DNA from 3 places in the Ferdinandcohnia salidurans genome. Region 3 is predicted to be linked to each of the others. Evidence: riboswitches for the same ligand, from Rfam matches in the RefSeq annotation. Region 3 holds a riboswitch; each other region holds the start of a gene.
What was found. Region 3 has a riboswitch for cyclic di-GMP ahead of ACFSFW_RS15045 (OmpL47-type beta-barrel domain-containing protein). Riboswitches for the same ligand answer to the same signal wherever they lie in the genome.

Region 1: it holds a riboswitch for cyclic di-GMP, as region 3 does, so the genes downstream of both, ACFSFW_RS15705 (EAL domain-containing protein) here and ACFSFW_RS15045 (OmpL47-type beta-barrel domain-containing protein) in region 3, are expected to answer to the same signal.
Region 2: it holds a riboswitch for cyclic di-GMP, as region 3 does, so the genes downstream of both, ACFSFW_RS16355 (methyl-accepting chemotaxis protein) here and ACFSFW_RS15045 (OmpL47-type beta-barrel domain-containing protein) in region 3, are expected to answer to the same signal.

What each region holds. Positions count from the first base shown of each region.
Region 1 is NZ_JBHUEK010000025.1:259,427-270,053, forward strand. Features, by position in the region: gene ACFSFW_RS15685 (M15 family metallopeptidase) at 224-1,099, shown strand; gene ACFSFW_RS15690 (PcsB-like coiled-coil domain-containing protein) at 1,317-2,732, shown strand; gene ACFSFW_RS15695 (ABC transporter permease) at 3,100-3,630, shown strand; gene ACFSFW_RS15700 (LytTR family transcriptional regulator DNA-binding domain-containing protein) at 4,253-5,047, shown strand; cyclic di-GMP riboswitch class I at 5,270-5,356, shown strand; gene ACFSFW_RS15705 (EAL domain-containing protein) at 5,451-6,161, shown strand; gene ACFSFW_RS15710 (PilZ domain-containing protein) at 6,174-6,719, shown strand; gene ACFSFW_RS15715 (M14 family zinc carboxypeptidase) at 6,885-8,075, opposite strand; gene ACFSFW_RS15720 (OsmC family protein) at 8,439-8,894, opposite strand; gene ACFSFW_RS15725 (sodium:solute symporter family protein) at 8,906-10,516, opposite strand.
Region 2 is NZ_JBHUEK010000025.1:404,380-415,006, forward strand. Features, by position in the region: gene ACFSFW_RS16330 (AGE family epimerase/isomerase) at 1-737, opposite strand, end outside; gene ACFSFW_RS16335 (sodium:solute symporter family protein) at 756-2,270, opposite strand; gene ACFSFW_RS16340 (LCP family glycopolymer transferase) at 2,658-3,590, shown strand; gene ACFSFW_RS16345 (hypothetical protein) at 3,765-4,217, shown strand; gene ACFSFW_RS16350 (DUF4083 domain-containing protein) at 4,306-4,455, opposite strand; gene ACFSFW_RS16355 (methyl-accepting chemotaxis protein) at 4,614-6,290, opposite strand; cyclic di-GMP riboswitch class I at 6,379-6,464, opposite strand; gene ACFSFW_RS16360 (Gfo/Idh/MocA family protein) at 6,841-7,812, opposite strand; gene ACFSFW_RS16365 (YwzD family small protein) at 7,954-8,082, opposite strand; gene ACFSFW_RS16370 (hypothetical protein) at 8,212-8,586, opposite strand; gene ACFSFW_RS16375 (zinc-binding alcohol dehydrogenase family protein) at 8,722-9,741, opposite strand; gene ACFSFW_RS16380 (GntR family transcriptional regulator) at 9,886-10,563, opposite strand.
Region 3 is NZ_JBHUEK010000025.1:100,451-111,077, forward strand. Features, by position in the region: gene hpf (ribosome hibernation-promoting factor, HPF/YfiA family) at 162-719, opposite strand; gene ACFSFW_RS15030 (winged helix-turn-helix transcriptional regulator) at 1,181-1,540, opposite strand; gene fdhA (formaldehyde dehydrogenase, glutathione-independent) at 1,716-2,933, shown strand; gene ACFSFW_RS15040 (GlcG/HbpS family heme-binding protein) at 2,962-3,378, shown strand; gene ACFSFW_RS15045 (OmpL47-type beta-barrel domain-containing protein) at 3,479-8,806, opposite strand; cyclic di-GMP riboswitch class I at 8,888-8,973, opposite strand; gene fliT (flagellar protein FliT) at 9,127-9,477, opposite strand; gene fliS (flagellar export chaperone FliS) at 9,477-9,878, opposite strand; gene ACFSFW_RS15060 (flagellar hook-associated protein 2) at 9,897-10,627, opposite strand, start outside.

The sequences.
Region 1 (10,627 bases), 160 kb from region 3:
TTTTCTTATGATGAGGTATTACGCCCATTTAACCAGGGACGCCAGGGATCCAAAGCTTGAGAGAAAATGTTAAATAAGCTTGAATACCACAGTAACGAATATAATAAAAGAGTAAGATATTTGTACAATTGATAAGGAGGCGTCTGCCCAACGAGTCTTCGACAAACTTCGGGAATTTCGGGGCGTCACTGTGACTATTTTAGGAGGAGAAAAAATGCAGCGGATGAAAAAGTGGATATTGCCGGCGGTCTTGATTACGATTGTTGCTGCCTTTGTGATTTCGATTCCGTTTCTTCAGCAACATGAAAACACACATTCTGAGTCAATAATTGTTTCTAACCTGATTACAAGAGAGCCTCCGGTAAAGAAAATCAAAACCATTAATATCAATGAGAACCAGATTTACCAAGGTGACTTGCTGTTAGCTAACAATACCTATCCGATTGAACAAATGAGTATAAAAGAAGATATTGTACCCTTATCGTCAATCGGGGAGCTTGGCGAACAATTCGGGACTAGTATTGATACTATTTTTCTATCAAAAGAGGCGGGACTGGAATTCTCTAAGATGATGGAGGCTGCTAAAAAGGACGGATTGGTTCACTTTTCGGTGAATAGTGGGTTTCGTGACTTTGAGGAACAAGCAAAACTCTATAAAGAGATGGGATCTAGTTACGCCTTGCCACCGGGATATAGTGAACATCACTTAGGTTTATCACTCGATGTTGGTTCGACATTGATGAAAATGCAAAATGCCCCTGAAGGAAAATGGATGGCAGAAAACGCTTGGGAATACGGGTTTATCCTCCGATACCCAAAGGACAAAACAGATATCACCGGAATTGAATACGAGCCTTGGCACTTTCGCTATGTAGGTTTGCCCCATAGTGCGCTTATGAAGGAAAAGAACCTCGTGTTAGAAGAATACATAGAATTTCTGAAAAAAGAAAAGACCGTGAAGACAACGGTTGACGGAATAAATTATTACATCTCCTACCACCCTGTTTCAGAAACGCTGGAAATTGTAGAACCTATCCTTTCTGAATATGAGATTTCTGGGAATAACGTAGATGGAGTCATCGTGACAAGGTATCAGTAGTTCAAGCCCCACTATGACCTAGAATTCTTAATCTTCGACAAAATTCGGTGCGTCACTGTGACGCTTCTAATGTTTCTTGTCTTCTGTTTTTTTTGTAGATTTCTGTTGAACTCTATTTATTGAAAAATTGCGAATTCTAGTTTAACGTTTACACTAGGTGGAAAAAATTAGGGGAACAGCGAAACCGTCCCCTCGTTCAAAGAAAGGAGGTAAGAGATTGAAAAAGAGGTTCATGATCTTAAATACGGTAATTGTTGTTAGTATAGGAAGTATTTCTTCTGGCCCGGTAGTTTTTGCGGAAACAAGTGAAAATCAAAAAAGTGAAACTGTGTTGCCAAACACACCTTCAACAAATCCACTTCATGATACGAAGACCGAAAGTGAAAAGTCTCCCACAGAAGCAACGAATAATCACACAGAATTACAAGACGATACAAAAACCGAACCCATAAAGGAATCTGAGCAAAAAGCCCAGGTGGATTCAATGAATGAGTTTGAAGAAGTCACCAATAAGATTAAAGAGGAACACGAAGAGATTCGAACAGAGATTGAAAAAACCGTTCAAGAGCTCTTAAAAATCCAAACCGAAATTGCACATTTTAATAAACAAATTGAACAATTTGAGCAAGCAATCACAGAAAATAATAAGGTGATCGATGAGACAAAGGAAAAAATCAACAAAAGCAATCAAGAGATTCAAAGGCTAGAGAAAGAAATACATTCCTTAAATAAGGGTATCCAAAAACGCCTTGAAATTTTACATAATAGAGTAAGGACCCTTCAAAGAACGGGTGGGAAGGTAGAATATTTGAATGTATTATTTGGATCAACAAGCTTTAGTAACTTCGTTGACCGTGTAATTGGAGTCACAACATTAATGAAAGCCGATGAAAGCTTGATTGAACAGCAAAAGACAGATTTAAAAAAGTTAGAAGAAAAGCAAGCTACCGTTGAAGCAAAACTAGAAGAATTAACTGCATTGAAAGTTGAATATGAGGGAATGCAAACTAATATTTTAGAGCAACAAAAGCAACAAGAAGTACTAAAGGAAACCGTGAAACGGAAGGAACAAGAAAGTCTAGATTTCATGGCAGAACTATATAAAAATAATCGAGAACTTGCATTAGAAGCAGAAGCAATGAAGGATAAATTCTTAAATGAGCAAGACGGTCAATTTGAAATTACATCTGAATCAACCCTAGAAAGTCTTGAGTATATTAGTCAACTGAACACATCAACTACTAGTGATAGCTTAGTAGAGGCAATTATTAACTCTTATAGCTACATCGGTAATTCCGTTTACATATTCGGCGCGGGAAGGAATCCATTTGATATCGAAAATGGGAGATTTGATTGCTCTGGATTTGTTAACCATGTTTTTTCAGAAGCAGGTATCCAAGTCGGATCAACTACAGATACCTTAAGAAATGAAGGCATTAGAATTCCATCAACTCAAATGCAATTTGGTGATTTAGTATTCTTTGATACATACAAAATAGATGGGCATGTTGGAATTTATTTAGGTGGAGGAAAGTTTTTAGGATCGCAAAGCTCCACAGGTGTCGCTATTGCTGATATGACTGTAGGGTATTGGAAGGAAAAATTTAACGGCCGTGTAATCAGAATTCAATAAATATCGACCTACTACCAAATAAAGTAGGAGCACAAGCTTACCACTAAAGCAAAATGAGATTACCTATCATTCATAGGGTTAATCTCTTTTTTTTATTTATAATCTAAAAAGATTGAAAATATTTCCCTACTTGCCACCTCCTTTTCCTAATCAACTCATTTGGAAAAAACAAGGGAACAATGGAACCGTCCCTATGTTTCCCTATTCCATCCATAATTTCCACCTAAAGTTTACGAATTTTCCCCTTGCTCACATCATAGGAATAAACGTGGTACTACTTTCGGTGTAGGGCATTTGCGAAAAATGTACGGTTTAAAGGGAAAGGTGATGTGAGTATGAGTGTGTTAGAAGTTCGGAATTAGTGGATATGCGCAGAAAAGGAGTAATAAAAAGGTTGCGTATGACCCCCGCAAAAATGGGTATCTTCGGCCTTAGTGATATGATCATGCGCCTGGTATTTAGCATCATCCAAATCACTCTCTTATCCTTAATTGGCGTATTTGTATTCGGGGCTAATCTGTTTATTAACTTTCCTAGTCTACTGCTAGTCTTCTTAATGGGCGCTCTCGCCTTCAATGCAATTGACTATTTTATTTCTTCTTTTAGCAATACAAATGAGGCCTATATGGGAGTTGCAAACATTACCAGCTTTCTCATGATGTTTGTAAGTGGCATTTTCTTTCCAATTGAAACGATGCCTGAATGGCTGCAGCCTATCTCAAACATTCTCCCGCTCACCTATTTTGCAGACGGCCTAAGAGACAGTATGGTCTACAATACTCCTATTCTTTCATCCCCTCTTTGGCTTGGTTTTGGGAACATGCTCCTTTGGGGTGGAGTTGCCTTTATCTTGGGTTCCTTGTTATATAAAAGACAGTCAATTGTATCAACGAGGTAAAATGATAATGAAAAAGGGCGATACGATCGCCCCTTTTTACTATTACTTTAACACTTTACCTCGGCGGGGGTCAGGCCCCTTAATAATACCCACCATTTTTATACCCCACCTAATTTTTTACAATTCATTTTCTAAAGAGTATTATGTATAATAAAAAAAGCTTTATAATAGTAATATACAGGTCTGATACACCAAGCTATCAAGCCAACTCTCAAATGAACAGCTACCCTTATACGAAACTAAAAGAATTACATTAGATGGTAACTTTTCTATTCATGGCGTGGAGCTGGATAGGAGGTTGCCTACTTTCTATTCTGCAATTCATAGGAAGAGTTCGAGACGCTACAGAAGATACCCTAGAAAAATAAAATTAGGGCACGAAAACTACACTTCATATCAAAATTGTTGCTTCCCAAAGATGTTGCTGGTCTTTCATTTTTGCCAACCGTACTACTCAAAGCAAGGTTAATTGGCGCATGAAATCCATCACTCCATCCATCCTATAGCCATCGTATCTTCCTTTCATCTAAACCCGGGCCGTTTAAAGCTCTGCATCTGGCCAAGGGGAAACTTCGGAATAGAACCTGACCCTACTGATCCAAAAGTAAGGAGAATGAGAATCATGAGTAAGTATTTGAGAAAAGTTCAACATACCTTTAATGATACTGGTATGGTTTTTAAGTTTGTCAAGAAGGAGAGTGGATTTTTCCACACGTTTTGTGACGGGGAATTATTATATAAATTAGGTTTTAAACCTGACGATATTATGGAGTATACTCTATTCGACTTTTATCCCGAAGACTACGCTGCTGAGAAACAGAAGTATTACCAAATAGCATGGAATGGAAACTTTTGTGCGTTTGAATGTAATATAGATGGTTTTAGTTATATCACGACTCTAAGGCCCTTATTTAAGAATGGAAAGGTAATTGAGGTAATTGGTACAAGTATAAACATTTCAGACAGAAAAGCTTTCGAAGAGGCAAATCAACAAATTGAAAACTTATCTATGCCCTTACTCCCAATGTCAGAGGGCGTTTCACTTGAAAGGATAGAAGCTTCTCTATCAATCGATCGAACAGAAAAGAGAGACTTAATGATTAAGCATCATAATAGTCATATCTTTATTCCTATGGGTGACGTCTATTTTATCGAGAAAAATGATCGCAAGTCCATAGTTCATACCGTCACTGGTCAATACGAAACAAATGAGCCATTATCTAATCTTGAGAAAAAAGTGGATGAGCGCTTTCTGACATCACATCGTTCAAATATTATTAATATGGACCTACTTTATAAAATAGAGACTATTGGCCAAATATGCATCGGCTCTTTCAAGGATTATAAGGAAAAAGCAAAGATAACAAAAAATAAAATTAAATTGATTCAAGACTATAAAACATTCTTTAACAACTAATAAAAACAAATTGTTTAAATTTGTCGAATTTTGCTGTAAATTATCAAATTTTCTGCTTGAAACTACTATTAATCCGCATGAAATCATGCTAAAAGTGTATGAAAACAGCTAAACTGGCGTCCGAACATAAATTGACAGTTTTCTACAAAGATAATACGATAGGCATATTATCTAGTACTTTCTACGTATATCACTAAGGAAATAGTACTAATCCAACACATAACATGATAATGGCAAACTTATCGAAAGGTAAGGACGCAAAGCTACGAACCTAATGCAACTTTTGGCAATGGTAGTCGGGTTTCCGAAATTAGTGAGACTAAGATGACTTCCGTTTCTATTTCGGTGCAGTCATCTTTTTTTATTTTATTATTTGATCTTAGATAAAGGAGGTGAAAGCAAAATGATACAACATATAATTAGAAATGAACTTTTTTCTCACTTTTTCCAACCTATTATTGATCTCCAGACATGGCAAAGGGTTGGATTCGAGGGACTTCTTAGAACTTCACATTTTCAAAATCCCGAGGATACTTTCCATCTGGCAAAAAAAGAAAAACAGCTCTATGAATTAGATTCGCGGTCTATCCATAGGGCTGCTTTAACCTACCATTCAGCAGGGTACTCCAAAAAGGACGGCTATTTGTTTTTGAATGTATTTCCATCTACCCTTACAAATACAAATTTCCTGCCTTTTATAAGAAAGATTATCACCGTAAATAACTATATTAGTCAACATGTTATTTTTGAAATCAATGAAATGGAAGCAATTAATGATTTTGAATACCTAAAGAAAAAGATGGCCGAATTAAAACACTATGGCTTTCGATTTGCAATCGATGATGTTGGAAAAGGAAATGCTAGTATTCAATCAATAATTAAGTTGAAACCAGACTTTATAAAGTTAGATAAGTGTTTTTCCAATAATTTATATAGGTATCCAAAAAAACAGCAATACATCCAACGGATTATCGACTACACCAATAACCATGGTATTCAATTGGTGTTAGAAGGATTAGAGAATGAAATGGATGTGACTATTGCAAGAAATATCGGGGTTACTTATGGCCAAGGCTATATATTGGGTAGACCAAAAAACCTGTTAGTTGTATAGAGGTGAAGCGTATTGAACTATATAGTAGTATTTCAATCTATAATAATCATTTTTTTACTCTTTTTATTTATTAAAGAGCAACGACGAATCGTAAAGCAAAGTAAACACATAGAGACTTTACATAGTAACAATAAAAAACTAAAGAACGAACTCACGATTGTGAAAAAAACCAGTCCCAAGGAAAAAAGAAATACCTATAGATTAAATCTACCTCCCATTGAAAGTATTTTTACCCTAAAAGACTTCAGTAATCATTCTTTAGGCAAACTACGAGATAAGAATTTTACTGGGGAAATCGTAGATATTAGTATCGGTGGTCTAAAGTTTTTTTCATCATACGAATTCCCGGTGAAATACAACATTATGTTAAAAATTAGTTTTAACTTCTTCGGGGAAGAATTTAATTTAAAGGGAAAGATTATTAGAAGAGAAGATCACGTTAAAGGCCAAGCCACATCGTATGGTGTTGAGTTTGTCGATTTAACTGTCCGAGACATCACAAGACTAAACATAGCATTGCACAACTATCAAGCCAAAAACCGACACAAAATTAGCTAGTGTTGATTAATACTGGTACTGCGGATAGAGAACTCTTCACCTTATTTTTAGGCACTTATAAAAAGGGACGTAAGCTCTAATTTTAAAAGGATTCTGACCAGATAAAAATTAGTTGGTCAGAATCTTTTTATCCTTTAACACTTTACCTCGGTGGGGGTCAGGCCCCTAAAGCCGTCTCCCCTCCGTCAACGGAATAGATTCGTATTCTTCCGGATCAATATCATACACTGTCCCATCAGCTACGCCGTTGATAATTCCGTATAGACCTCTTTCAACCGCCTTTACTAATTCACCCTTTTTCTTTTGGCCCATGCTGTGTGTTTGGCCTCTTACTTCAAACAACACGGAGCCACTTCCATTTAGTGCAAAAGTTCCTAACGCTGTTCCAGGTAAGTCAAGGCCTTGTGGATAGAGGTTAATGTTTGAATTACCTTTTTCTTGTAGTGCATCATATACTGCTACATTGAGTTGGCGCGCAAAGTCATAGTCATATGTATCCGCATATTCCGCATATTTTTGGCCTTCAGGTGTTGATGGATGTGGAACGAATTGGCCGCTGATTGAGAATGTTACGAGATCATCTGTGCCATCCACCTCATAGTATGGTGCTTGATGGTGCAAGTCTACAAATACATCCACCTTACCAAACTCAGCTTGAAGGTCCTTATATACGTCACGAACGACCTGGGATTCAGGTGTAATGAACCATCCTGGTTGGGATGAATTCCCTGGGAAGTCCTCAGGCTGTGGCACATAATCAAGGTTTGGATTAAAGTCACGATTTACATCAAAACCTGGCTGTGATGCATAATCAAAAAAGCGATTCTGGTATGTATAGTAGTTCCAAGTTGGTTCTCCGCCCGCTAATTGCGGAAAGTCCTCTACTACCTCTTCCCATGTTAAATCATTTCCACGACGATTTAACTCAGACGAGTCTGGGTTCATTTTCGGTAACGCTACAAACGTAACCTCCTCACGAATCTTTTGAGCCTCAGGAGAATTTGAACCTAAAAATTTTAAAATGTTTAGGAGTGCCTCCGTTCCAGTTGGTTCATTTCCGTGAATTTCACTTTCCATTAAAATGACCTTATCTCCGTGGCCAACAGTCGCCTTGTAGATTTCTCTACCACGGTTTGAGTAACCCGCTACCTCAACCTGAACCTTTCCTTGGCTGCTCTTTGCAATCTGCTGCAGTTTTTTCCCTAGTTGCTCATGATTCGTGAACCCCTCTACAGATAAAACTTGTTGCTCAGGTGTACCAGGCGATGTTTCCGGTTGTTGTGCAAACACCGCCGTTACCAAACTTGCCGACAATGCAATAACCCCTAACGTCAAAATAACCTTTTTCTTCTTCACAACCACCACGCCACTCTCTACTAATTTTACTTTGAATACAACTAGATTGTATGAGTTTAGTAGATTTAGCATTGTCGTTTTTCGCTGTCGAAACTGTAATAGTTTTGGCCATTTCTATCAAAAACCTTCGAAAACCGAAGTTTCTATTAAAAATGAATAGTAGGTCCTATCGATAAAAAATGAGGATATACCTAGTTTTTCAGGTGGGGTTGTAACTTTTGGATTATGGGATTCTAGTTACACACATATTAATACGGCAATAGAAACATAGGGACGGTTCTCCTGTTCTCCTAAAATATAGGAAAACTGCGGAACCGTCCCCGTGTTTTATTTTAATCCTGTAAAACTTTACCTTAGCGGGGGTCAGGCCCCAATTGACCAGTTTAAGTTGATTTCAACTCCTGCGTTTTTGAGAAGGTTGTATAAAGGGCAACGCTTAATGACAAGTTCTTTTACAGCTTCTAGTTTTTCGGTGGTTTGTGTTGTTTCGAATTTAATTTCGTTGACGACAGTTTGGTAGTAGGGTGAAACATCAGCGGTTCCGAATAGACCACGTCTGTCCACGATAGCAAAACTATTGATGTGAATATCTTGGTACTGGAAATCTAATTCCTTTGCGACCAAATCAATCACAACTAGCAAACAGCCGTTAAACGAACCCAAAACATATTCAAGAGGAGTAGGGGCTTCATTATCTCCTCCGATTTTTGATGGTTCATCCACTAAAAACTGAAACCCACGTACAAAATGTTCGGTTTGAACATTCTTCTTCCACTTTGTTTGCACCTCAATTTTTCGTAAATCAGATGTAACTGTCATATTAGTTCCTCCTAAATAATTTTTCTTTGAACCGTCTTTACTGGTGTTTTTTCCTTAATAAAACTCATGCAAGTTACAAATATACCCGAAGTAATGAGCATATAGACAAGTCCTGTTAGCCCATTTTGATGAAGGAATGAAAAAGCAATCGGAAGAATCGAGAGTAATAGTAGTGAAGCTAAAAACGTATAAAGCCCAACACTATTAAAGGAAACTTTCCATTCCCACTTTCCAACATTGTCAATCAAGCTCGCAACAATAATCGTGATGATGTTAAAAATCATTCCAATCCAAACCGGATGAATATTTAGATAAAATTCATTCACCGACCAATCACTTAGGTGGTACCAGAGTAAACCTGAAAATGATCCGGTAAACAGAGAAATAAGGGCTGCCTTTCTTGTTACAACCGGCCAAAACAGGGCAGCGACAACTGGTGCGAAGGTTGCTGAATTTCGTGTCACCCAAGCTAAAACATTCCACCATGCAGATTGTTCGGAACGTAATAGGGTAAATCCGACCATAAGGATGGTTAAAAATACAAGTGACCATTTCGTATATTTGATGAGCTGTGCCTCAGTAGCCTTCTGATTCAAAGCACTTCCGACATCACGCCCTAGACTTGTGGCACCAGAGAATTGGCAAGGAGCACCCCAGCTTAATGCAGCCGCCCAAAATCCTAAGAAAAACAACCCGACGAGCGGTGCTGGCAAAGTATCCATTAGGTAAAGTGGAACCGCAACAAGACCTCTTGTTTCATTTGGGACCACCTGAGCCGCCGCAAGCCCAAATACTACAGCTCCAATAATTAGAGGAATCCCAAGTAAAGCTGCATAAAGTAATCCATTTCGACCTTGCCTTGGTGTTTTACAGGATAACGCCATTTGAAAAGCAGCCTGAGCGAGTATGACATTAAATAAAAAGGTTCCAAACCAAGCAAGTATCGTTTGAATGCCAGCATTTCCTGGCGAGGCCAGTTGTGGCTTTTCTTCAAATAATGTTTTCAATCCATCAATTCCAGGGTTCAGGAAAAATGCATAGGTCCCTATTGCTAACATAATGAAAAAGACAATGACATTACTTAACTGGGTGATACCAATTGACCACATTCCACCAAATTGCAAATAGATTAAGAGGAGCAATGCGGTTAATGCAACCGACCAAATTAGAGAGATTCCAGTGAAAACGGATAGAGCCGAAGCAAAGGCAAGGGCAGTGGCGACGGACCACATCGGAAATGTAAATGCTGTAATCGCACCTGCAACTCCTCGTACTTTCTCACCGTACCGATCTCCTAATAATCCGGAAATCGTGACCAACGCTTTTTTACGAAAAGGAGCAATCAGAACTAGCGCGATTATTAAAACATGGATGGTTTCCGCTACTCCATACCAGATGGCTGATATACCAGTTAGATAGCTAAGCTCCAATATCGCGATATAGGAGGAACCAGAAAACAAACCAGTAATACAAACGGTAACCAATAATGTATTAAACCCTCGACCCCCAACAAAAAAACCGTTCCCATCAACAGCCCTACGCTTTACAATTTGACTAACAAAGATAAGATAAAACGTATAAATCAATGCAAAACCAATAAACCAATATCCAACACTTGTCATTTTAATGCCTCCTATTTAATGCGAATTTGATAATATAACTAAACCAATAAATTTAGTCGGTTTAACCCAAATCAATTTTCCATTAAAGGAGGTGGAGGTATTAAAACAAAA
Region 2 (10,627 bases), 300 kb from region 3:
TGCCCAGGGTTTACGTGATTCGCAAGTAAAGTGTCTTCATTGCTCGAATCCTTTGGTCTCAACTCTACTATTCTTCCATCCTCAAGAATGAGTTCTTGTAGGATTCTCTCGCTTATTTGTTTTGCCTTTTTCACAACTGGTTTGGTAAATTTTTCAGCTGTTTCTTCCACCTCTTGGGCAACGTTAAGCATGATCATCTGGATGGAATGGGATGAATAGCCAACCGGAATCGGATAGGGTTCTGTTCTAAAATGACCTTGATCAATTCGCTGATGAATCGATTCATAGACTTGATATGCTTGTTCAAATGCCGTCTCATCCGCAAATACATCTGCATATTTAGTAACCCCAATGACATAAAAGCAATCTGCAAACACACTAATATCTTCTTGACCCTTAATTGGCTTTCCATCATGAGTTACTGCATATAGAACGTGCTGATTTTTCATGACCGTGTGGTTTATTAAGAAATGATACGTCTTATCTGCCATTTCTTTTAAGTATTGTTTGTTTAAACTAACTTTTCCTTGTTCTGATAATCGATAGAGCTCGGAACATAACCAGAGAAAACGCCCCTGTGACCACGTGTATTTATCCTTACTTACTAATGTGCTCCCATCATTAGAGAAGCAGGTAAAAACGCCACCTGTTCCATCATCAAATGCCTTTTCCCAAAAAGGCCAAAAGTTTTCTTCAATTTCCTTTTTATAAAAACTAACAAGTTGTTGAGTATCCATGACGAATCTCCTTGCTTTTTATAGAGATGGTGTAATATTCTTTGTATCCTTCGCTAACTCTTCATCAGATTTACTGATTGCCGATAACAAATCTTCAATCTCAGGCTTAACTGGTTTATTTTTATTTAATAAGCCGAGACCAATAAATATTAATCCTGAAGTAAAGATTGGAGCCCCAAGTTCAACATATAGCGCCCAGTCCACCCCATATTTTGTTAAGGCAAACATGGCAAATCCTGCAATAATGGAAGAGATCGCAGCTCTTGAATCACTGTGCTTAAAGGCAGGTAGTAATCCTAACAGCATTGGAATTGAAACAGGTCCAACCAACGCCGCAAACCAGGAGATTAATAACCCTAACACTCCTCCAAAATTATCTGAGAAAATCCCAATAATCAGTGTTAAGAAAGTGAACGTAAATGTAACAATCCTTGCAATTTTTAAAGATGTCCTTTGATCAAGTCCTTTAAATTTACCTGACATGACAGGGAGGATATCCCTTGTAATAACAGCTGAAATCGTATTTGCATCTGAGGAAGTCATCGACATAGTTGCGGCAAATAGGGAAGCCAGCACAAGACCAATTAATCCTGCTGGTAATAGTTCCTGGGTGAGTAGTGCGTATGATTGTGTAGGATCTTCTAGATTCGGTAAAATAAGTGGTGTTGCCCACATTGGGAAAAATAATATCAACGGCCACACAAGGTATAGGATTCCTGAAAAAAGAGCTGACTTCTTGGCTTCCTTCCCAGAAGGAGACGCAATGTAACGTGCGGCAAGGTTCCAAGTTCCACCGTTATAACTGAAGAATACGATGAATACGAAAACTAACACATAGCCAAGCGTATACGGTTCATTGAACGGTTGACTATTTGCAGGTGGGAGTTTATCCCAAATACCAGTTATGGATCCCCATCCACCCATTTGACTTAAAACAACAACGAACATGACAATTCCTGCAATAATTTGAACTATAAACTGTGCAAAATCTGTCCATAAATCTGCCCAAATACCACCAACTGTAATATAAATTAACGAAACAATTCCAGATAATAGAATTCCATAAACAATTGGGATTCCGGTAAACACATTAAGTAAAAGCCCGATCGCTGCCCATTTCGCACCAACATCGAATAACTTTACAAGTACACCACTCCAAGCAACTAATTGTTGGGTTGGCACATTGTAACGCATCGCTAAATATTCCGTTGGTGATTCGATATCAAGCTTAGTTCGTAACTTCGACCACCTTGGGGCCATTATATAAGCGCCTAAAATAACCGATACAACAATAGGTATCGCCCACCAAACATACAAACTAAATCCATGCGTGTAAGCTAAGCCCGCGTATGCCACAAACACCGCGCCACTATAACCTCCGACATGGTGAGAAATACCGCCTAACCACCAAGGAAGCTTTCCGCCGGCAACGAAGAAATCTTTCGACCCCTGTACTTTATTAAAAGACCAAAAACCAATGACAACCATAAGTAAGAAAAATGCTATAATGACTCCCCAATCTAGACCACTCATGTTCTTCCCCCTTTAACAATTTTTCTTCCAAAAACCCCTTGAATCACTTCATCAACTAGCAGCATTCCTTCGTTTGTAGACACCTCCTTTAATTAATCCTAATATATGACTAATTATTTTATAAAATACCACAACACTGGGTAAATGTAAAATAAATTTAGAAAATTTTGTACCTTAGTGGAATTTTAATAGATTTTAGGATTCTCCCGTAGATCTGATCCATGACGTTCAAATCTATCATTTTTGCTTATAAATTTGCACCCTTCGCTAAATTTCGATCCGTACAGACAATATTTGTCCCAAAACTGAAACCTTTTCTGCTTATAAAACGTCTAATATATTGTGCAGTTTTTGATTATCCTAATCTTAAAAAAGGTGTTGATGGAAATGAGTCGTGTTGACCGCCATTCGAAACAAAAACCGAAACGAAAATGGCCAAAAGTTCTTGGATCGATTTTTCTTGTTTTATTATTAGCAATCGGTGGATACGCCGTTTATTTATACCAATCTGTGGCGAGTACGCTTGGAAAGATGCATGAAGACCGGGGCCCTTCCGACAAACGAACCACACAGATCGATATCAGTAAAAAGGATCCGATTTCCATTCTGCTCATGGGTGTTGATGAACGCTCGGGCGACAAGGGGCGTACTGATACGTTAATTATGGTTACTGTGAATCCAAATACGAATTCCATGCAAATGTTGAGCATTCCGCGTGATACACGCGTTGAAATTGTTGGCAGAGGCACTCAAGATAAAATCAATCATGCGTACGCATTCGGTGGCGTCGATATGACGATTGATTCCGTCGAGAACTTCCTAGATGTACCGATTGATTACTATGTGAAGGTTAACATGGAAGGACTACAGCAAATCGTTGACGCCCTTGGCGGAGTCCAGGTGAACAGTACATTTGCGTTTTCTTATCAGGGTGCATCCTTCTCTGAAGGAACTCAAACTCTAAACGGGGAAGAAGCCCTTAAATATGCACGAATGAGATATGACGATCCTCGTGGTGACTTCGGTCGACAAGATCGCCAAAAGCAGGTTATCCAAGGGATTATCGACAAAGGTGCAAGCATCACTTCAGTTACAAAAATCGATGACATTCTCGGAGCACTTGGCAATAACGTCACAACTGATATCTCCTTTGACGAAATGAAAACCATTCAGGCAAACTATAAGGGAGCTCGTCATAACATCGAGCAATTCAGCATCGATGGTGTCGGCAAAACCCTAGACGCATGGTACTGGATCGTCTCCGAAGACGAACGCCAAGCCGTCTCATCCCGCTTGAAAAAACACCTAGAAATCGAATAGATAGGTCACGGAGTTCCGTGGGTCACAGGGACAGGTCCCTTGTCCCACCACCATCTTGGATTTAAAAACTAACAACCGGTTGCGATACCGGTTGTTTTTTTGTGTCTTACATGTTTTCCTCCTTTTTCCACATACTAATGAGACATGGTCATTGTTCCAAAGGAGGTCCTTATCATGAAATTTAAATTTTTACTTTGTATAGCATTATTGTTTCTTTCGGTTTCGCCTGCTTCTGCTGCGGAGAAGAAGTCACCGTTTTTTGGTGTGAGTGCAACGGTCGTGCAGGTCGAGGATGGTACATTTGAGGTAAAAACGAGTGGCGCTGAGGAAAACGAAGGGTTTGTTTTTTCACCAAGAGGGGTGAAAGGTGGAGAAACGATTGTATTTGAGGTGCAGGTGAAGGGCGAAGCCGCCGTTTACTTGCTTGTGGATGAGACTGATGCGCGAGGAACTTTTTTAGCTGAGACAGTATCCCCAGTTATTGGTTTACATGATCCGTGGCGAACGATCCAGCTTGAGGTCGAACTGCAGGATACCACCTCCCAAATCGACGCGATGGTGCTTACGAACAAACAGGAAAAAACCAAATTCATGTTTCGGAATGTAAAAGTAAGTGTAAAAAAGTAAAAGATGCCGACCCCGGCATCCTTTTTCTATGCTAAAAACAAGCCATCAACACCATCAAGAAAAAAGACCTGGGATCATCTCCCAAGTCCTACTCTACTTTTTTCGATATTTCGTCTAGCTTGGTTTCCATTCGTTTTACTCGTTTTGAAAAACGGACCACATAAACGAGTACGGCAATAAAGCTAATTGGAACGAGAAGTGCAAATAATTGAAAAAGAATGTCCCCGATATTTAACACCGCGTGAGTTCCTCTCTTCCTTTTTTTCTATAATATACCATGTCACCTGTCAAAGAGTCCATCAGCCAACTGGGACAAGGGACCTGTCCCTTTGTCCCAGAGGAAGTTACATCGGCTGCCGGGAGATTGGGCCTGTTCTATGAGAGCCTTAAGTCCCATTATTTGTCCCAGGCTTGGATGAGTTGGTTTAGTTCGCCGGCGTTTTCTTCGAGTTGTTTGGCGCTTTTGGCGACTTCTTCCATGGAGCTGCTGGATTGCTGGGCGGTTGCGGATACTTGTTCAACGCCTGCAGCTGATTCTTCTGCGACAGCCGCGATTCCTTCGATGGCTCCGCTAATTTCTTTTGTATCGTCAAGTACCCCGTATAGCGAGCTTGACATTGCCTCGATTTGTGAACCGATATCTTCAATCGTCCGTTTCAATTCATTAAAGGTTTTACCGGTCGTTTGAATTTGGTTGGTGCCTTCTTCAACGGATTGATAGCCGTCATCTAAGGATTGAACAACCTGCTTTGATTCATTTTGAATGCCTTTTACAATTTCCGTGATTTCTGAGACCGAGCTGCCAACCTGTTCAGCAAGCTTTCGAACCTCGTCGGCGACAACCGCAAATCCTCTTCCATGTTCACCTGCGCGGGCCGCCTCGATGGCTGCGTTTAATGCTAAGAGATTTGTTTGCCCCGCAATCTCCTGAATCACTTTAACAAGCTTCGTAATCTCATTTGTTTTATGATCCAGACCAACAACCAGCGCGTGTGACTGCTTCATTTTTTCATGGATGCTAGTCATTTGTTGGATTGATGTTTCCATATACGAGCTGCCGTCGTTTGTCATCGCAAGCATGCCTTGTGATTGGACCTTGATGCTATCGCCCTTAACCGCAACCTGCATGATTTCGTCCGAGAACGTGGACATTTTTTCAATCAATGTAGTAGCAGATGTCGCTTGGTCTTCTGCACCTCGTGAAAGCTCCTCCATTGTGACTGCAATCTGCTGACTACCTGCCATAACCTCATCCGCATACTGGGTCAATTCTTCACTTTGACCCGTGACATTGTCGGAAACGACCGCCATTTTCTTGACCATGCCTTTTACATTTTCATTCATCTCATTGACCGCTAAAACAAGCTGGCCAATTTCATCTTTGAGTTTCGTTTTAATTGGTTCCGATTGAAGATTGCCATTGGAAATCGCCTTCATACGACTTGCGACACTTTTCACAGGTCTAGCAATCACTACGGAGGTATAAATGGAAATCACTGTTCCTAAAATAAGCGCAGCTGCTGCGACCACAAGTCCTACAAAGTTCACTGATTGACCATATTTCACAACGTCCGCTCCAGTTGAGACGATCTGTCTTTCACGATCATCAGAAAGCTTTTTTACTTGTTCCATCAACGCATTTGACTTCGGCTGGACATACGTCTGTAAATTATGCATCGCAAGCTCGGTATCTCCGCTATCATAAGGGGCGAAAACTTTTTCCTTCATTAATTCACGCCAATTTTTCATTTCCCTTATAAGCTCTTCAACCTCTTTTATCTTCATCGCACTTAATTTTCGATCCGTTAGATCAAATTCTACCGAATAGACATCATATTCATTTTTATAGGAAATATCACCGTAAAGCACATACGCCCTCGCAAGCGCTATACTCTGGGCAATATTGTATTTCAAACTATCATATTCAAGTAAAACGGAGAGTTCCTCAGACACAACATCGTCCGTCTTCTGATTCATATTGGACACAGCTATGTAATTATAGGTCGCTAAACCTATACAAAGGATGATAATGGCAAAAAAACTAGCAAATAACCTCGTTCGAATACTTTTCATCTATGGTACCTCTTCCTCGTTGATTAGTAGAAAATCAGGCAAAAAAATAAGACCAATCACTAAAAGAATGGCCCAACATGCGTAGATTATTGGCGGCTAGGCGATCATGGTACAGTGTACTGTAGACCCTTAGCTTTGCGTCCAATCCTTTCGGAGAGTTTGCCCGATTCTGATATACGTTTTCTTCTATTAGTATATAAGTTTTTCTACTCTTCAACAATACACCACATCACAATTCCTATTACTTTTTTACCACTAAGTCTAGCAACAATTTCATAAAATCTTCCTTATTCGAAGGCAGCACCTCAGGCAACTCCACATTCACCTTCATCATCATTAAATCCCTCCATTTTTGGGAACCATGGGGACGGTTCTCTTGGTTCCTTCTATTACGTTCCATCACTAGTAATCTAGTATTGCCGGATTTTTGATAGATATACATGATGATAGAAAAATTTTAGTAGACTTGAGTGGAGTTTGGCAAAAGAGTGCTTGCGGAATATTAACCAAAAGAGGAAGAAACAAAAAAAGCCAGCCCGAGGGCTGACTACTAGTTACGAGCTGAAGCAAGTGCCTGCTCGATTACTCGCATATTTTTCAACGTTTCATCAACGCTGTACATTGGCTGATTATTTGAAAGCACACTTTCTGCAAAATGTTCCACCTGAAGCTTGTACTGGTCACCTCGGACCGTCTCTTCACGCCCGCCACCTTCACCGTTCACCACAAGCACACCGTTTCCACCTTCATTGTCTGGACGGAATGCATGCTTCGCTACAATCGAACCTTTCGTGCCGACCACTTCATACTGCGCCTTAAATGGTTGCTCAAAGCTTACATCAAAGTTCGCAACCACTCCACTTTCAAACTTCAGAGTGCCCGCTGCCGTAATGTCGACGTTATGAGTTGGATGAATGTTAGCAGTAGCCTTCACTTCAACCGGCTCCTCCCCCGTAATCAAGCGACTCGCATGGATGCAGTAGCAGCCCACATCATATAACACTCCGCCGCCAAGATCCTTTTGCATCTTGATGCTGCCAGAATTCAAATCATGGATAAAGGAGAAAGTTGAGCGAATTAGCTTCACATCCCCAATTTCGCCGGCCGCGATGATTTCCTTCACACGGTTATGCTGTGGATGGAACTGATACATGAACGCTTCCATAAAAATCACATTGTTTTCTGTAAAAGCAGCCGCCATTTCTTCAACGTCTTGTGAGGTTAATGCAGCTGGCTTTTCACAAAGCACATGCTTGCCGTGCTTCGCTGCTTCGATCGCCCATTGTTTATGTAGTTGGTTTGGAAGCGGAATGTACACCGCATCGATTTCAGGGTCATTCAATAGTTCTGTGTAGGATTCATAATGTTTAGAAATGCCAAGTTCAGCAGCAAAGTCTTTCGCCTTCCCACTTTCACTCGCAACAGCTACAACCTCTGCATTATGTGCACGTTCCATCGCTGGAATCAATGTATTTCTCGCAATTTTCGCGGTTGATAAAACACCAAAACGAACCTTTGTCATCTGAGTTCCTCCTAAATTGTTTAGATACTCAACAAATCTATATTCTCATATTTTAGGAGATTGTGAAAGGGTTTTACTTTCAGATAAACACAAAAAAGCCAGAGTTCACCCTCTGACTTCATATAAGCAATATTTATGAAATTATACAGACTGGCAATCTTTTAATTTACCAATTAGATCCTGCATAACTTCTTCAGTTGTAATAGAAGCTGTTTCTTCTACTTTTTTCTGAATGTCTACCATTATTTTTAAAAGCTGTTCAGAACTCATACTTTTTACCTACCATTCTTAATTTCCAATTAAAAACCATTTTACACTATTCAGCAAATTTTGCAAAGGAAAATTGTGACAAAATTTCAACAAAAAACCCCCAACGATTTGTCAGGGGGCGAAACTCTATTATTCTGCTAAAGGCGGTTGTTCGCCCATGTATTCTCCATTCGTAAATCCTGCAAACAGCACTTCTCCATTACCATGAACAAACGGAACTGCAACGATAGTATAAATAACTCCTGCAGGACCTGGCATCGTGACTGCTATCACCTGATTTGCCCCAGCAAACTCAAAGCCCCGTTTGCCTAGGTCTGATTTCACATTCGAAAACTCAGTCAACTTCAATGTGTTTGCAACAGCCTTATTCCGCTCCGCCCCTTGCAAAGGGGTTACCCCACATCCGCAATCTGTCCCATCCCCATGGGCAGATGCAGTATTTCCAGGTAGTACAAGCATTAACAACACAAGCACGATTCCCAAAACTTTGACAAAATTCCTCATTACGAACCCTCCCATTAGTAGCTTCATAGTACAAATTACACAGAAATCGACAAATTCCTTTATTTTCTGTAAAAATGGTACTAATGGCAGGTTACTTCAATGAAGGATGGTTCTTTCGTACTACAGATAACTCCATTAAAAAGTCAATACAACCTTACAAACCTCATCCTTATTGTTAATGACTTCTTCCAAAGCTGCTTTGATATCAGTAAATTCAAAGGTATGTGTATGCATTTTCTCAGGTGTAATGGCACCTGATTCTAGTAATTCGATGACATGTGGGAATCGATAATTATTTAGACGCGATCCGACTACATCGACACCTTTTTTTGTAAAAGCGACTTGTGGAATTTCTGACGGTTTGTTACCCGTCCCTAATGCAACGATTCGACCTGCAGGAGAAACCAATTCCAATGCCTCTTCTAAACTTCTCGGTGAACAAACGGAGTCGACAATTACTGGTATTCCCTCTCCATCGGTAAACTCCTTAATCGCTTCGGCTAAGCTCTCTTCAAGAACATTTACCACTCGGTCTGCCCCCATATCCGTTGCACGCTCTAAACGGTTGTTCACAAGGTCCGTCATGATTACTTCTGCCCCGCGTGATTTAGCCACTTGCATTACAGCAACCCCGATCGGGCCTGAACCCATAACTAACACCTTGTCGCCTTTTGTGATTCGGCCACGTTCATTCACCTCAACACCAATTGAGTATGGTTCAACTAGAGATACATAAAGTGGGTTAGTAGTATCCTTGTTTACCTTATAAGCATTTTCTTCGGTTGTTTTTACATATTCAGCAAAGCCACCGTCGCGATGTACACCTGTTACTTCCACAGTGGAGCAAACATTGTGATGGCCTGTACGGCAAGCGTAACAAGTTCCACAGCTATTGACATTATCAACAGCGACTAAGTCGCCCACTTTAACCTTCTTTACCTCGCTGCCAACAGATTCCACAATTCCTCCAAATTCATGGCCGATTAATCGTGGATATGTCGCAAGCGAGTTTGAACCATTGTAGATTCCAACATCTGAACCGCAAATCCCACCAGCGATGACTTTGATAATAACGTCTTTACTGTCTGTAATCTCTGGCTTTGGTACTTCCTTGATTTCCACCTCAAAGGGTTTATTTATCATGATCGCTTTCATATCTCATCCTCCTTATTGAGTCAGCATTACGTTGCATTTTTGTATACTTGTCGACAACTTATGATTTAAAAAAGTATCCTAACAGGTTGTACTGAACTGAAAGTCGTAGAGATTCTTTCCGTAGCCATTCCTGTATTCAGATACTTACTCTCCTTTTGAAATACTTTTTCCAACACTATCAATCATATCTTCAAAGTGCTCATTTAATATTTTATTAATTTGTTGGCTGTCCCTAGAACTTAGGAAATGCACTATATCCCGATGTTGTTTTAATAAAGGTTCAATTTCATGGGCATTCGAAGAAAATCTTTTTTCAGTTGCAACTAGCATTGCCGCATATATGATTTGGCAGATACTATTCCACAAATGTAAAATTCTATCATGACCCGTATCCACTATAATGGTCTCATGGAATTGTAAGTCATAATAAGCAAACTCCATATAGTTTCCGTGCTTAGCTGCCATTTCCATTTTATCAATGGTGACAGAAAGCTTTTGAACCGTTGTTTCACAATCATCAGCTAAAAGTTTATTAATGGCAAAGTTTTCGATGAGAATCCGTACATCATACAACTCACTCATCCCTTTAGGGGTTAGACCTTGTACAATAGCGCCCATTCTTTCAAGTCGAATTAAACCTTCGTGTTGCAGGATTTTTAATGCCTCTCTTACAGGCGATCGACTTGTTCCAAATTTAGAAGCGATTTGATTTTCCGATAACGTCTCACCATTTTTAATCGTACCGTTAATAATTTCTAAGCGAAGCTCGTATGCTATTTTTTCTCCCAATGAAGCACCGGGTAAATCCGTAACAGGCTCCAAATATCCTCCCACCTTTCAATCTTCTATCTTTAGGATAATTTAAAGAATATCCTTTCGCAAGAGG
Region 3 (10,627 bases):
TTAAAAGATCAATTTATGAGGGTTGTCCCTCAATTGTATTATCTATGATGTGGGAGTTTTTGGCTATGGGGGATTTCCCCTATTTTTCGTATAGTAGGTTTGGCCTTTACACAAAAGAGGCACAGCCTGAAAATCAGACTGCGCACTCGTAAATTGTTTTATTAGCTAGGTTCAATGATGCCGTATTTGCCATCTTTACGACGATACACAACATTCGTTGTATTGGTTTCTGCGTTTGTGAAAACGAAGAAATTGTGGCCAAGCATATTCATTTGTAGAATCGCTTCTTCACTATCCATCGGTTTCAAATCAAAACGCTTTGTACGTACTAATTCGTAATCTTCGTCCTCGATATCCTGAACTGCAGTAGCCGTTGTTGCCCCGCCATTCTCCATCAGAGTGCGAGTAGAGCCTTTCTCACGGAGCTTACGATTTACTTTTGTTTTATGCTTGCGGATTTGACGCTCAAGCTTATCAGTCACAAGGTCAATTGCTGCGTACATATCTTCATTAGACTCCTCCGCACGAAGCACAAGCTGAGTCATCGGAATCGTAACCTCTATTCTATGATCCTTTGCATTATTTACTTTTAAGTTAACATTTACTTTTGCATCTGGAGTGCCATCGAAATAGCGTTCAAGCTTTCCTACCTTTTTCTCAACATACTCTCGCAATGCTGGAGTTACCTCAATGTTTTCACCACGAACGTTGTAATTCATACATGAACTCCTCCTTTTAACTCTAATGCATTGGACACAGCCAAGACCCTTTTTAGGGTAACCAACCTGTGTAACAATATAACCCTTTTTAAATTAAGGTTATAGTAACTAATTCTACACACCCCTTCCCAATTCCTGCTTTTTTGTAAACTAAATATGAAGAAATTGTGAATTTGTAAACAATATTTACATAGGCAAAGGTATGCCCGTGGGTCACAGATGGGCCTTGCTTGGGTCACAGGGACAGGTCCCTTGTCCCACCAGAAATTGGATATAGTTATCCCAATGTTCCACTTTTCCTGCTATTAATGTAAATTTGTAAACATTATGTGTAGGTGTAAAAATATATGCATGTCTAAGGTGAGTTATGAATGGAACTTGTGTGGTTTCTTAGATGGGATTGCTTGAAGAATTCTTCAGTAGTAGTATGTCCAACTATTTATTTTTTACCAGCGTTTACCTTAATTAGTGAAAGATTTGATATTTTGTTTTCCCCAATCGTACATCATGAAAACAATCGGCATTAGGCTTTGACCTAATTCTGTTAATTTATATTCTACCCGCGGAGGAACTTCGGGATATACTCTCCGATGAACAATCCCATCTTCCTCTAACTCTCTAACCTGAGTTGTTAACACCTTATGTGTAATTTTGGGGAATAATTTTTTAATTTCGCTAAAACGTAATGTACCATCCGTCCCTAAATAGTAAATAATCGTAATTTTCCACTTGCCACTTAGAATGGATAAGGTCAATTCCTTTTCACAATTAAATTCGCCACTCTCAAGTTTCTTTCTGACTTCTCTCCGTAAATCATCCATTAAATACTTCTCCTCCTCACTGGCTCAAAAGTATCCTTAAGGTTATCTTCTCACAAAAAAGTGCGTTCTTCCAAACAAAAGATTTATTTTTTAGACTAGATGTAGGATAGAGAATAATTTAAATTTAAGTTCACGACCTTAAAACTCTATCAAAAGAAGATTGGGGGATGGAAGAATGGCAGGAAACAGAGCTGTTGTATACAAAAGTCCAGGTAGCGTAGCAATTGAGGATATTAGCTACCCAGATTTGATTCTTAGAGACGGACCGGGAGTAAATCCTTTAAATGTTGGTCGTAAGTGTGATCATGGGGTTATTGTAAAGGTAGTTACAACTAATATTTGCGGAAGTGATCAGCACATGGTTCGTGGTCGGACAACTGCTCCATCGGGGCTTGTTCTCGGTCATGAGATTACAGGTGAAGTTATTGAAGTAGGACGCGATGTCGAATTTATTAAAAAAGGAGATCTAGTCTCCGTACCTTTTAATATTGCATGTGGTCGTTGTCGCAGTTGTAAAGAACAGAACACCCATATTTGTGAAAATGTAAACCCAGATCGACCAGGCTCCGCTTATGGTTATGTCGACATGGGGGGCTGGGTTGGTGGACAATCCGAGTATGTCATGGTTCCTTACGCGGACTTTCAGTTGTTGAAATTCCCTGATAAAGATCAAGCCTTAGAAAAAATTCTTGATTTAACGATGCTTTCTGATATTTTCCCGACAGGTTATCACGGTGCGGTGAGTGCTGGCGTGAAGCCTGGTTCTACTGTATATGTTGCGGGAGCTGGCCCTGTTGGCTTGGCTGCTGCCCATTCTGCTCAACTTCTAGGTGCTTCAGTTGTAATCGTAGGTGATCTTAATAACGCGCGACTTGCACAAGCGAGAAGCTTCGGTTGTGAAACGGTCAACCTGAGAGAACATCCAGATCTAGGAGAGCAAATCGAACAAATTCTAGGTGTTCCAGAGGTGGATTGTGCCATTGACTGTGTTGGTTTTGAAGCACACGGACATGGTGCTGGTGCTGGTGAAGCACCTGCCGCTGTACTGAACTCCATTATGGAAGTAACCCGTGCTGGAGGTCGACTTGGGATTCCAGGACTATACGTGACAGGAGATCCAGGTGCAGTCGACGAGGATGCGAAAATCGGTACGTTAAAAGTTCGACTGGGACTTGGTTGGGCGAAAGCACATACTTTCGTAACTGGCCAAACTCCTGTTATGAAATATCACCGTGACTTAATGATGGCAATCCTAAGCGGAAAAGCGCAAATTGCGAAAGCGGTGAACGCAACACTAATCTCCCTAGAACAAGCACCAGCAGCATATGCTGAATTTGATCAAGGTGCATCCAAGAAATTTGTCATTGACCCTCATGGAATGTTGAATAAATAAGGTATTTAAAAACAAGGAGGCTATTATTATGAGTAAAATTACATTGGATTTAGCGAAAAAAGTCATTGCAGGCGCAGAAGAAGAAGCCAATAAAATTGGAGTATCCATGGTGATTTCAGTCGTGGATGAAGGTGGAAACCTGATTGCGATTCACCGCATGGATGATGCGTGGTTAGCGAGCATTGACATTGCCCAAAACAAGGCTTGGACATCTGTTGCATTAAAAATGCCTTCAGCAAACTTAGCCGATGCAACGGTTCCTGCAGCCGAGCTTTATGGATTGAATACAACAAACAACGGACGTCTTGTCGTGTTCGGTGGTGGGATTCCACTCGAGATTGATGGAAAAGCCGTTGGCGCTGTTGGAGTTAGCGGTAGTACCGTTCCACATGATGTTCAAGTGGCAGAGGCTGCTGTAGAGGTATTTAATAGCTTACATCGTTAATAAATATCAACATGATTGGACTGTACGCTAACCTAAAATAGTTATTAATAAAGGCATCCAAATGCAGCAAATGCTGCTAATTGGATGCCTTTTGACAAATTTATTTAATCACTTTCACATCTGCTTTGCCCTTTACAACAAAATCTCCCAGTTTCCCTTCGAAGTTCATTGTCATTTGACCACGTACCCAGTAGAAGTCTTGTCGTTCAAACTTGAACTGGCCTTTTTTCGCTTGTTGGTAATAGCCTTTGTTGGATGTTAGAGCTGATACTCCATCTAGAGTCACTTTATCTAAATCAAAATCTTTAGGATTATACCCCATTGGTAAAGATACCTGCACTGTGAAAACACCTTTGTTTCCGTTCATGACCTTAGGTAATACTTCAACAGTTGCTGGAATATAAACAAGAATTGTCTTTGTAATCTTTGTTGTCCATCCAGCATAATCTGTTGCTTCAACTTCAATTACATATTGTCCTGGTTGATCGAAAATAAAATTTCCACCATTTTGAACTATTTGACCATTAACAGTCATTTGTTCATTTGCGATTCCGGATAGATTGTCTGCTGCAGAATAGGCTAATTGTAAATCAGTACCCAACGCATATTCTTCTGCTAAATCTAGAGAAATAATTGGTGCTGTTTTATCGATTTTCACTTGGACTGTTTGAATATCTTCTTTGTTACCAGCATGGTCTACACTGTAGTATGAGACTTCGGTGATTCCTTCTTCATCTACTGTTAAGCTTGTACCTTCTGCAAATTCTGAACCATTAATTGAGTAGAAAGTTTGAGCTACTCCACTTAAGTTGTCGGTTGCGGTTAGGTTTACTTGGAAGTCTTTGTTGTTCCATACATTTTCTACATTTGATGTTGTTTCTGGTGTTGTTTTGTCGATTTTAACCAGAACTGTTTGGGCTTCTTCAACATTTCCTGCTACGTCAACACTGTAGAATGATACTTCTGTGATTCCTTCTTCACTTACTACTAAGCTAGTGCCTTCTACGTATTCAGAGCCGTTTACGGAATAGAATGTTTGAGCTACACCGCTTAGGTTGTCAGTTGCTTTTAGGTCAACTTGGAAATCTCTGTTATTCCAAACATCTTGGACATTTGATGTTGTTTCTGGTGCTGTTTTGTCAATCTTCACTTGTATTGTTTGGACTTCTTCAACATTTCCTGCTTTATCAACACTGTAGAATGATACTTCTGTGATTCCTTCTTCACTTACAGTTAAGCTTGTACCTTCTACATATTCAGATCCGTTTACGGAATAGAATGTTTGAGCTACTCCACTTAAATTGTCAGTTGCGGTTAGGTCAACATGTACTTCTTTGTTAGACCATAAGTCTTCTACATTTGATGTCGTAACTGGTGCTGTTTTGTCAATCTTCACTTGTTTTGATTGTACTTCTTCAACGTTTTCTGCTACGTCAACACTGTAGAATGATACTTCTGTGATTCCTTCTTTACTTACTAATAAGCTCGTGCCTTCTAAGAAATCTTCGCCATTCACAGCATAGAAAGTTTGTTCTACTCCACTTAAGTTATCTGCTGCATTTAATTCAACCTGAACATCTTCGTTGCCCCATACTTCCTGGACATTTGACGTTGTCACAGGTGCTGTCTTATCTACATTAACCTCTATTGTTTGGACCTCTTCTTTATTCCCAGCTTGGTCAATGCTATAGAAGTAAATCTTATTTATTGCTTCTTCCTTAACTATAAAACTTGTACCTTCTACAAAAATCAGACCGTCGTATGAATAGAATGTTTTAGAAACACCACTTAAATTGTCGGTAGCTGTTAATTCTACTTGGAAGTCCTTATTGTTCCATGCATCATCAACATTTGATATTGTAGTTGGTTTTGTTTTGTCGATTTTAACTTCTGCTATTTTTATTTTTTCAGTATTACCGACCTTATCAACAGAGTAATAAGCCACCTTATGGATTCCTTCTTCTTTGATAGAGAAGGTTGTACCTTCAACAAATGCTCCATTATTTAGAGAATAGAATGTTTTTTCAACGCCTACCTCATTATCAGTAGCAGTAAGGTTAACATCCACATTCTCATTAACCCAATCAGTCGGTGCATCAATTGTTGTATCAGGTGCCTCTTCGTCAATAATCAATTTAGCAAGTACTACATCTGAAGGTGCTGATTCACCAAAAGAATTACTATAAGATGTTACAACATATTCATGGTTAGCATAGGAAAGGTTATTGATTGTGTAAGATAAATTATTTACCTTTTCAGCTATTAAAACTTTCTCACCATCAATCATTTCATAGATGTTATATCCATTTGCATAAGTTACGAAATTCCAGGTAATTCTTGCACTTGTGTCACTTGTTAGCTTTAAGCTTGCGACTGGTGGTTGCATGATAGGATAAATGATATTTTCTGTAATTCGATTAGATGGGTGAGCTTCACCAAAAGTAGTATGATAAGCCACTACTTCAAAGGCATGTGTATCTTCGGTTAAATTATAAACCTTAAAGCTTCTTTTCGAACCTTCATAAATTAATTCACGAGTATCATCTGTTATTTGATACACTCGATAGTTATTTGCCCAGTCCGCAGCTCCCCAATTCAAAGTAATATTATTTACATCAAATACTATTCCCTCCAACTGGGTAGGCTGCACTTCAGGCCAGATAAGTGTTAACTCAATTGAACTACTCTCTGGAGACTCTCCAAATCGGTCACTGTATGAATGTACAACATATTCATAGTCGCCTTCAGGCATATTTGAGAACGTAGTTGATGGACTAGTAGCTTTACGTTGAAATACCTTTACGCCTTCAATGATCTGATATACATTGTATCCTGACGCAAACTCTGCACTATTCCACTTAAGAACAATATTATTTCCGTTTGAAATGCTATTTGTCACATTTTCTGGTTTCTGCATAATTGGATGAACCAAAGTAAGTGAAATCTCATTACTTTCCGGTGATTCTCCAAAACGGTCACTAAATGAGTGAACCTCGTATACGTAGTCTCCTTCAGGTTGATTTGTAAAAGTTACACTAGTTCCTGTAATTGTCTTTTGTAAAACTTTTTCACCATTTATGATTTGGTAGACATTATAAGATTTAGCGTATTCAGATGAAGACCACTTTAATTGAATGTCATTTCCTTTTAAAATGTTTGTAGTTAAGTCTTGAGGTGCTTGCATAGTTGGATATACTACTTCTAAAGAAACAGTAGTTCCCTCTACAGATTCACCAAAACGTTTACTTACCGCATGTACGATATATGAATGTTGTCCCTCAGAAACATTACTTACCTGATATAAATTTGATGTAGTATTTCTAAGCAATTCCTTTTGGTCGCCCATTACTTCATACACGTCATAAGAATCAGCATAATCTACCTTTTCCCATGTAAGTTTAACATCATTTCCATTCAGAATCTCATAGCTAAGGTAAGCTGGTTTGTCCATTTCCGGATGTACTAAGCTAACAGATATTTCAGCCCCAAACTTCGATTCTCCATGAATCGTAGAGTTTGAATGAATGACGAAATGATAGTCTCCTTCAGGTTGGTTCGAAATAGTAGTTGTTTTTGAACTAATATTTCTTAAGTGAACCTTTTCTCCATCAATAACCTGATAAACATTATAATTTGTAGCGAATTCTGCAACTGCCCATGAAAGAGAAATATCATTTCCATTTTTGATTTCAACCTTTAGATCTGTTGGAGCTTTAATTGTTAACCCTTCAACTGTAACACTTACTTGAGAGCCTACTTCAGATTCCCCAAATCTTGAAGAAACAGAGAAAATCTCATATGTGTATTCCCCTGCAGACATATTAGAGTAAGTAATACTTGTTGAAGTTGAAGTTTTAGTATTAATTATTTCTCCATTTTCAATCTGATAAATCTTATAAGACGTTGCGTAATCAACCGTATCCCATTCGAGACTAAACGATGTCTCACTCTTAATTGTCTTTGTAACATTGGTTGGTGCTTTCATTTCAGGGTGCACAACTGAAATGGTTGTTTCAGTTCCCTCTGCTGACTCGCCAAACCTAGTTGAATTGGAGTGAACCACATATTTGTAGTTTCCTTCTGCCATGTTTGTAAAATTAGTTGAAGTAGAAGGGTTTTTTACTGTTCTTATTCTTACCTTAGACCCATCATCTTTCACTTGGTAAACATAATATTCGTCAGTATTAGAAGTTGGTTCCCATTCCAAAATAATATCATTGACGTTCTTTATATATGAAGAAACAGTAGTTGGCGCCTGCATCTCAACGTGATCAATTGTTAGCGAAACTTTAGCACCTTCTTTTGACTCTCCAAATCTATCATTATAAGAATGGATCTCAAATTCATACTCGCCAGCTTCTGCCTTAGGGTATGTCACATACGTTCTTGTTTCTGTACTCTTTAATACTTTCTCACCATCAATAATTTGATAGATTTTATATGCAGTAGCATTGGGAACACTGTCCCAAGTTAGCTTTATATCATTAAGGTTTAGTAATTGGTATGAGAAATTTGCTGGTGCCGCCATGATAATTTCATCTACAACGACGGTTAAACCTTCTCCACCTTTTGATTCACCAAAGCGATCACTAAATGCCTGAACTTCATACTTATAGCTACCTGCAGCAACATTTGATAGTCTGATAGTTTTATTAGTTGTTGTTCCAACAAGCTCTTTCCCATTTTCGGTAATTTCATATAACTTGTATTCTGTTGTATAAGGAACTGATGACCAACTGAAGGTAATGTCATTCCCATTTGTAATAGAGTATTTGAAATTACTTGGAGTTTCCATCTTTGGATGAACTACCTCAGCAATTATTGGTGCTGAAGCTTGGGAATCTCCGTATAATGTGTTATTCGTGGACACCGCATATTTATAAGTTCCTTCAGCCACATTCGTAATTGTATAATTATTTTTTGTTGAAGAATCTAGTAACGTAAACTGTCCGTCCTCGGAAACCTGATAAAGATTATACGAATCAGCATATTTAAATGCATCCCAGGTTAAAACAATGTTGTTGCCGTTCGAAATTTTATAAGAAAGATTTGATGGCGCGACCATTTCTGGATATGTAACGGTAAAACTAATCGGGGCACTTGGTCCAGATTCGCCTTCAGAATTCAAGGTTGAAATAACATAAGTATAGGTTCCTTCTGGTAGATCTTTTATTTGATAACTAGTAGCAGTGACCTTATTTATTAAGATAAGCTTGCCTTCTGTTATTTCGTAGACATTGTACCCAGTTGCGCCATATACGGAATTCCAACTGAGGGTAATATCATCTGGAGTTACCTCCTTATACGAAATATCGCTTGGTGGGAGCATACTACCATTAGCGAATGCATTGCCTAACGGGAAAAATAATTGAACAACCATTAGAAGCAATGCGAGAAAAATAACGTTTCTCTTCAAGATTTTCTTCATTCTTTCTTCCTACCTTTCTAAAAAAAGCCAAAAGAAAAAGAACCTCATACAAGGTTCATAGGTAGATAGACTATGAGTCCTTGTGGCAACCGGCTACCATCCACTATCTGTGGGTCAGGCCCTTGGCTTTGCGTCCTATGATTTCCCATAGTTTGCCTTTTTCACTTTGGTTTTTTGTTGTTATTCATTACTTATTATCATACTATTTTACCATCCGGTTGAAAAGGTCTATTTTACTAGTAATAGGCAATTTATCCTTATTTAACAGATAAATCTAGCAAAAGAAACCGAGTAGCTAATAGCACTACTCGGTGTAGACTCTATTTTTTTTTATCGAAAAACATTCCGTCTGATGGTCCTGATTGATAAGGGTTCGTATATTTTATCGAAGAAGTTTTACTTTTCTTCAATTGGGCTAAATCCATCTGGATCTCGACTTTGAGTTCTGCTAGTTTAGCATCAATGATTTTGTTCATACGTACAATTTCAGCACCAATTTTACTTTCGTCTTCCGTAAAAGGAGGCTTAATCTCTGTAATCAGGGTGTCTCTTGAAACTAATAAGGAGTTAATCCTTTCAATAACTTCTTCCCGCATCTCCTTTTGGATTGGCTGTGAAACAATTGCTAATAGTTCTTCTGTAGCCTTAAAAAGAGAATCTAGTGCACTCACTACACTTGTCCACCTTGTGCATGTTGTCGCTGACGGTTAATTTGAATAACTTCCTTCCATGTATCACGGAATTCTGTTACAAGCCCTTCAACTTCAGAAAGGATCTCTACGTCATTTTTGATATTAGCATCGATTAACCGGCGATTAATATAGTCATACATGGTCATCATCGTTTTAGACACTTCTACATTAGGATTAAGCGAAACCATTAGTTCCCTGATAATATTTTGTGCCTTCTGCAGATTTGTATTTTTCTCTTGATTATTTTTTTCTTCAATTGCCTTTCGGGAAAGCTTAATAAATTTTATACAACCGTTATACAGCATTAATGTTAGCTCTCCAGGCGAAGCTGTTGTGACGGTATTTGTTTGGTAGGCTTGATATGGGTTACTTATCGCCATTTCTTCTTACACTCCCTTTTAGTAGCTAAATTGCTGCATTAAATAGGCCGATTGTGAGTTGGCCTTCTGAATTGCTTTTTCCATCTCCGTAAATTGGCGCCAATAACGGTCCTCGATTTTGAGTAATCGCGCCTCAAAGCTATCTATACGATTGTCCACGTTGTCGAGATTTCGACCAATGGTAAATGAATTATTTGTAGAAAAAGCTTTGCCAGCTTTTAGTTCTATACCACTCATCGTTTCTTTAATAGAATCCCTCAGCCTTCTCCCTAGCCCTTTTTCCTCTGTTGTAGGTCCATCTTTTTGAAATAACTCATAAATGGCATTTGGGTTATTGGAGATGGCTTCACGCAGCTTGCCTTCGTCAATATTCAACTTTCCTTTATCCATATAGTTTTTAGAAGTTGTAATACCGATATCCGAGAGTTGATTAAAATCTGAGCTCAATCCAGAAACATTCGAATATAGTTGCTGTCTCATTGTATTTGTACTGGATATGAGAGTCGAATCACGATAAAGGGTTCCTTTCCGTGCTTCTTTTTCCCATTTTTCAATTTGGTCCTCCGTCATATCTTCCTTTTGTTCGTCTGTAAGAGGCTGATAATTCCGATTCGGCTTCTCACTGGTTTTAGAGTTGATGTTCTCAATTAACGCATTATATTTGTCTACGAACGAAACGATGGTAGACAGGATTGAATCCACATCAGGTGACGATGAAAATGTAACTGCTTGTCCAGTTAAGGTAGTAG